Regions from separate parts of the Actinomadura sp. NPDC048394 genome, predicted to be linked through region 1. Evidence: riboswitches for the same ligand, from Rfam matches in the RefSeq annotation. Region 1 holds a riboswitch; the other holds the start of a gene.

The links. Region 1 has a riboswitch for cyclic di-AMP ahead of AB0C78_RS46535 (C40 family peptidase). Riboswitches for the same ligand answer to the same signal wherever they lie in the genome.
Region 2: another riboswitch for cyclic di-AMP. It lies ahead of AB0C78_RS15165 (CHAP domain-containing protein); the one in region 1 lies ahead of AB0C78_RS46535 (C40 family peptidase).

What each region holds. Positions count from the first base shown of each region.
Region 1 is NZ_JBEZJL010000112.1:355-3,752, reverse strand. Features, by position in the region: gene AB0C78_RS46540 ((deoxy)nucleoside triphosphate pyrophosphohydrolase) at 1-350, shown strand, start outside; gene AB0C78_RS46535 (C40 family peptidase) at 391-1,419, opposite strand; cyclic di-AMP (ydaO/yuaA leader) riboswitch at 1,427-1,570, opposite strand; gene typA (translational GTPase TypA) at 1,784-3,398, shown strand, end outside.
Region 2 is NZ_JBEZJL010000018.1:86,420-89,817, forward strand. Features, by position in the region: gene AB0C78_RS15160 (C40 family peptidase) at 1-797, shown strand, start outside; cyclic di-AMP (ydaO/yuaA leader) riboswitch at 1,300-1,500, shown strand; cyclic di-AMP (ydaO/yuaA leader) riboswitch at 1,732-1,870, shown strand; gene AB0C78_RS15165 (CHAP domain-containing protein) at 1,882-2,844, shown strand; gene AB0C78_RS15170 (hypothetical protein) at 2,908-3,398, shown strand, end outside.

The DNA.
Region 1 (3,398 bases):
GGGACGGGCGGCTGCTCGCCGCGCAGCGGGCCGAGCCGCCGCACATGGCCGGTGGCTGGGAGCTGCCGGGCGGCAAGGTGGACCCGGGCGAGTCCGACGAGGACGCCGTGGTCCGCGAGTGCCACGAGGAGCTCGCGATCAAGATCCGCCCGGTCCGCCGCGTCGGCGGCGACTGGCGGCTGAGCGAGCGCGCGCTGCTGCGCGTCTGGACCGCCGAGATCGTCGAGGGCGAGCCGCGGGCCCTGGAACACCTGGCCCTGCGCTGGCTCGCCCGCGACGACCTGTACGACGTCGCGTGGCTCCCCGGCGACCGTCCCGTCATCGCCGAGCTGGAAGCCGACCTCCGCTGACGGCGGCCCTCCCGGCGCGGGGATCCCGCGCCGGCGGGGGCTAGGAGATCCGGTTCGCGCCCGCGTAGTCGGAGCGGGTGGAGAGCTTGGAGATCTTCACCACGTCGCCCGTCTGGGGGGCCTGCAGGAACTTGCCGTCGCCGACGTAGATGCCCATGTGGTGGAGGTTGCTGCCGAAGTAGACCAGGTCGCCGGCGCGCAGCGAGGAGCGGTCCACCTTGGTGCCGAGCTGGTAGAGATCGCCGGTGTAGTGCGGCAGGCCGGGCTTGCCGACCTGGGCGTACGCCCACACGACGAGGCCGGAGCAGTCGAAGGAGCTCGGGCCGGCGGCGCCCCAGACGTACGGGCTGCCGAGCTTGGTGAGGGCCTTGCGGGCCATCTTCGCGGGCAGGTCCGAGCCCTTGATCGTGGCGGTGAGGCCCGACTTGGGGTCGGTGGTGTGGGTGGTGGTGAGCTTGTCGAGGCGCTTCATGACCTCGCTCACCTTGGCCTTGGCGGCCTTGCGGGCGGCCACCACCTTGGCCTGGGCCTGCTTGACCTGCTCGGTGCGCTCCTGCGCGGCGCGCTGCGCGGCCTCGGCCTGGTCGACCTGCTTCTGCAGCGCGAGGACGGTGGTGGCCTGGTTCTGCTGGAGGTAAGCCGAGTCGGAGAGGCTGTCGGCGCTGCCGCCGGAGCTGAAGATCGCGTCGGGCCCGCCGCTCATGTAGTTGGCGGCGGCGAGCTGCGCGAGCCGCTGGCGGGCGGGCTCGGTCTGCTGGAGCAGCCGCTGCGCGTACGCGGTGGCGGACTTCTCGGCCTTGACGGCGCGGCCGAGGTCGACGCGGGTCTTGTTGAACTGCTCGGTCAGCGTCTCGGCCTCGTCGTTCAGCTCCTTGAGGCTCTGCTTCAGCCCCTTCTCCGTGGTGGGGAGGGGGCTGGGCGTGCCGGACGCCTGCGGAGCGGCGGCGGGGCCGAAGGGGGTCGCGGCGTGCGCGGCGACGGGCGCGGTGGTGCCGAGGCCGATGATCAGCACTGCGGCGGTGGTCGCGGCCGGCGCGACGCGCCGCCGGGAACGGGGGTCCGGTGCCAAGCCGGTGCTCTCCTCTCCTCGCTCGCCTACCGGGTTAGCTGACGGGTTCGGGCCAGGAGTCGCCCTACGACGTGCGTCGATTCACCCCAGGGGGATGGGTCCCCGGTTCGCCCGCGGGTGGGTGCCGCGGGGGATTCGGCGGTCCGATCGCAGCCCCGGGGGGTGGGGCTCCGGACGACCGGATCTCGGGAAGATTACAAAGGATGGGCAAAGATGGCCAATCGGGGCCGGTGTGAGGCAGGGGACGAGGGGGCCGTGCGGCGGGGAACGGGCGGCTCTGAGCGGGCGGTGCCGAGCGCCAAGTAGAATGGTGGCAGCCGCGCGTCTGCGGCGACTCCCGAACTCTCACGCAAGGCGAGCCCGCATGCCCATCTCCACGCGCGACGACCTCCGGAACGTCGCGATCGTCGCCCATGTCGACCACGGCAAGACGACGCTGGTCGACGCCATGCTCTGGCAGTCCGGTGCCTTCCGCGAGAACCAGGACGTCGACGACCGCGTCATGGACTCCAACGACCTGGAGCGCGAGAAGGGCATCACCATTCTCGCGAAGAACACGGCCGTCCGGCACAACGGCCTGACGATCAACATCATCGACACGCCCGGCCACGCCGACTTCGGCGGCGAGGTCGAGCGCGGCCTGTCCATGGTGGACGGCGTCGTCCTGCTGGTGGACGCCAGCGAGGGGCCGCTGCCGCAGACCCGGTTCGTGCTGCGCAAGGCGCTCGAGGCGAAGCTGCCGGTGATCCTCGTCGTGAACAAGACCGACCGGCCCGACGCCCGCATCGACGAGGTCGTGGACGAGACGTACGAGCTGTTCATGGACCTCGACGCCGCCGAGGACCAGATCGACTTCCCGATCGTGTACGCCTCGGGCCGCGCGGGCCGCGCGTCGCTGGACAAGCCCGCCGACGGCGCCATGCCCGACAGCGAGGACCTGGAGCCGCTGTTCAAGGTCATCACCGAGACGATCCCGGCGCCGTCGTTCGACCCGGACGCGCCGCTGCAGGCGCACGTGACGAACCTGGACGCGTCCAGCTACCTGGGCCGGATCGCGCTGTGCCGGGTGCACGCCGGGACGATCAAGAAGGGCCAGCAGGTCGCGTGGTGCCGGCACGACGGCAGCATCGAGAAGGTGAAGATCACCGAGCTGCTGATGACCGAGGCGCTGACCCGCAAGCCCGCCGACGAGGCGGGCCCGGGCGACATCATCGCGATCGCCGGCATACCGGAGATCATGATCGGCGACACCATCGCCGACCCCGACGACCCGCGCCCGCTGCCGCTGATCACGGTGGACGAGCCGGCGATCTCCATGACGATCGGCACCAACACCGGCCCGATGGCGGGCCGGGAGAAGGGCACCAAGGTCACCGCCCGGATGGTCAAGGACCGCCTCGACCGGGAGCTGGTCGGCAACGTGTCGATCAGGGTGCTGCCGACCGAGCGCCCGGACGCCTGGGAGGTGCAGGGCCGCGGCGAGCTGGCCCTCGCGATCCTGGTCGAGAACATGCGCCGGGAGGGCTACGAGCTGACCGTCGGCAAGCCGCAGGTGGTCGCCAAGGAGATCGACGGGAAGAAGCACGAGCCGGTCGAGCGGCTCACCGTCGACATCCCCGAGGAGCACCTCGGCGCGGTCACGCAGCTGATGGCGGTCCGCAAGGGCCGCATGGAGCACATGACGAACCACGGCACCGGCTGGATCCGGATGGAGTTCCTGGTCCCGGCGCGCGGCCTGATCGGGTTCCGCACCGAGTTCATGACCGAGACCCGCGGCACCGGCATGGCGCACCACGTGTTCGAGGGCTACGAGCCCTGGTTCGGCGAGCTGCGCACCCGGCCGTCCGGCTCGCTGGTCGCCGACCGGTCCGGCGCCGCGACCGCGTACGCGATCACGAACCTGCAGGAGCGCGGCACGTTCTTCGTCGGGCCGACCACCGAGGTGTACGAGGGCATGATCGTCGGGGAGAACTCCCGCT
Region 2 (3,398 bases), on a different contig from region 1:
AGCTGAAGGTCGCCCAGAAGAAGCTGGCCGCCGCCAAGAAGGCGTCGGCGGAGGAGCAGGCCTCCTTCGACAAGCAGCGCTCGGCGATCGCGCAGATGGCCGCGGACGCCTACAAGAACGGCGACTCCACGGACGTCACCGGGTTCGTCGGCAGCGGCGACCCGCAGGCCGTCCTGGACCAGGCCGCGGTCTTCACGCAGCTCTCCGAGCAGCGCAGCTCCCAGCTGACCCAGTTCCTGGCGACGGCGCAGCGGCTGCGCCGCGAGCAGGCGCAGGCGCAGAGCGCCTACAACGACGTCAAGACCAAGCACGACGAGCTCGCCAAGGCCAAGAAGGACCTCGACAAGAAGGTCACGGAGGCCAAGAAGCTCGTCCAGCAGACCGGCGGCGGCACCTCCAGCGGCGGTTCGGGCGGCATCGGCGGCACCTACAACGGCCCGGCCAGCGGCTCGGCCAAGAAGGCGCTCGACTTCGCCTACGCGCAGCTCGGCAAGCCGTACTCCTACGGCGCGACCGGCCCGGGCTCCTACGACTGCTCCGGCCTGACGATGCGCGCCTGGGAGGCCGCGGGCGTCAACATCACCCGCACCACCAACTCGCAGTGGGCGGCCGTCAAGCACGTGTCGCAGAGCGACCTGCAGCCCGGTGACCTGGTGTTCTTCAGCGGGCTCTCGCACGTCGGCATGTACGTCGGCGGCGGGAAGTTCATCCACGCCCCGCACACCGGCGACGTGGTGAAGATCAGCTCGCTCTCGGGCTACTACACCTCGAACTTCTACGGCGCGGGGCGTCCCTGACGATCATGTGAACGGCCCCCCGCGCGGGGCCGTTCGCACCCCGCGGCGACAACGGACCAGGGCTGACCTGGTCCGTTGTTGATTTTGGGGGGGCTTGCCTTCTGTTGGGGCTTTGGTACCTTGTCACCACCCAGGCGCCCTCCAGGCGCACTGGTCACGCGGCGCCCTCCAGACGCCGCGGCCCCCCGCGGCGCACTCCGGTGGCCGCGGACCGGGCGGCGCGCCCCACGCGTCGTCCCCCAGGGCGGCACGATCCACGCGTCGCCCCGCGGCACCGGGAGAGCGTGCCGCACCGGTCTCCTCCGAGACCCGGCCGGCCCGGCCCACCGTGCGCACGCCGACAGCGTGCATGGCGCTGAGAGCGCGCCACGCTGGTCCACACAGGGCTCCGGCCCCGGGCGGTCCCCCGGACAAGGGGCCGCCGCCATCACAACATCAGCGCCGCTCTTTCGCACGCGGGACACAGGGTCCCGCGCACGGGCCCCATGAAGCCCTCAGGATCGCAGCGGCAGCGCCGAATCCGCGCCGCCCGGCGCGGAACCGGGGACCCACCTTCACCGGAGTCCGGAGCAGTTCCGGACGGACATTCCGGTACCGGGGTGAATCGGCGCGTCTCTGCCGGCACGACCGGTGAGAGCCGCCGTAGGGCCACTTCCACGCCCGAACCCGACAGCTAACCCGGTAGGCGTCTGGAAGAAGGAGTGAACCCTGTCCACCTACCCTCAGCAGAACGCCCCGCCGCGGCCGGATGACGGGCCCGTACGGGCCTCCTAGCCGAACGGCATCAATCTCTCGGGCGCGGCCGTCCGCTGAGCGCACGGCCGCGCCCGCCCCCTTTCTTCACCTCTCCGCGGGCGCCGCAGCGGCGCCCCCTCCCGAGAGGACCCCCAACCGAACCGGCGTGCCCGCCCCCGGGCGCGCCACCGCCGAGTCCGTGCCGTGCCCGCGAGGCCGGTGACGGAGCCGGGGACCCACCCATGTCCCGTCGGGGTGAATCGGCCTGCCCGCAGGCCGTAGGGCGGCTTCCACGCCCGAACCCGTCAGCTAACCCGGTAGGCGGAATGGAAGCCAAGGAGATCCCCCCGTGGCAGGCAAGCACCGCAAGGCAAGCCCCACCCGCAGCACGACTCCCGTCACCCCCGTCCGCCGGACCCCCGCTCCCGGGGCGCCCCCCGCGCCCGGGACCGTCCCCGCCACCAGGGTGATCACCGCCCAGGTCGTCACCGAGGCCCCCGCCGGAGCCGTCCCCGCGGCCCCCGCGGGTGGCCGGCACCGCAAGAGCGGACGCACCGTCGCCTGGCGCACCACCGGCGGCGTGCTCGTCGGCGCCGCCGTCCTCGGCACCGCCGTGGCGACCGCGCAGGCGTCGGTCCTCCCGTTCGGCGGCCCCGAGCCCGCCAAGCCGGCCGCCTCGGCCGACCTGGCCATCGCCCGCGCGCCGCAGCAGCAGGCCGCCCGGGACCGGGCGCCGGCCGTGAGCGTCCCCCGGCAGGCCGCGAAGGGCGCGCCGAAGAGCGCGCCGAAGGCCGCCGCTCCGAAGGAACGTTCCAAGAAGTCCCGTCCCACCGCCGAGGCCGCCATCGAGCTCGCCCGCTCCCAGGTCGGCGCGAGCCCCGACGGCAACGGCGACACCAAGTTCGGCGACTGGTACGAGGGCACCGAGCGCGCCAAGGAGACCGTCGCCCGCGACGGCGGGTCCGTCCAGGAGTACAGCGACGCCGAATGGTGCGACATGTTCATCTCCTGGGTCGGCGACAAGCTCGGCTTCACCGACCAGATCGGCAGCGACGCCTGGACCGTCGCGCACGCCCAGTGGTTCCAGGACAACGGCCGCTGGGGCGACACCCCGAAGCCCGGCGCGATCGTCTTCTTCTCCTGGAGCGGCGGCAAGTCCAACGACGACATCCAGCACGTCGGCATGGTCATAAAGGACGAGGGCGACGGCACGATCCAGACCGTCGAGGGCAACACCGGGAACTCCGTCCAGGTCAAGGAGCGTTCGACCGACAGCGTGGTCGGCTACGGCTACCCCGACTACGCCTCGTGACGCAGGACGGCGACACGGCGCCGATGGCCCGGCATCCACGGAAGGCTCAATAGGATCGCGCGCATGGAGGACGGCCCACCGCAGGACGGCCCCGCCGAGGACGAGGGACGAGACGCCCCCGGATCCCGGCGGGGCGGTGCCGTCCCTCCACGCGGCCCGCTGGCGTGGCCCGCCGCCATGACGCGGCGCAGGGCGCTCGCGCTGGGCGCGGGCGGCGCCGCGCTGCTGGCCGCCGGCGGCGCCGGGGTCCTCGGCGCCCGGTCCGGCGGCTCCCGGGCCGCGGCCCGGACCGCCCGTCCCTCCGCGCCGTTCGACCCGGACACCGCCCGCACCGTCCTCGCGAACCGGACCCGCGCCGTCGCGACCGGCGACCGGACCGCGTTCCTCGCCACGGTCGCCTCGGCGCCCCCCGCGTTCCAGGACGCCCAGGCCCGGCTCTACGACAACCTCCGCAAGCTCCCCCTCGACGGCTGGACGGAGCGTTTCGCGGGCACCGAGTCGGCGAACGCGGAGGGCGGCGCCGCCGTCGTCCGCGTGGAGACCCGGTACCGGCT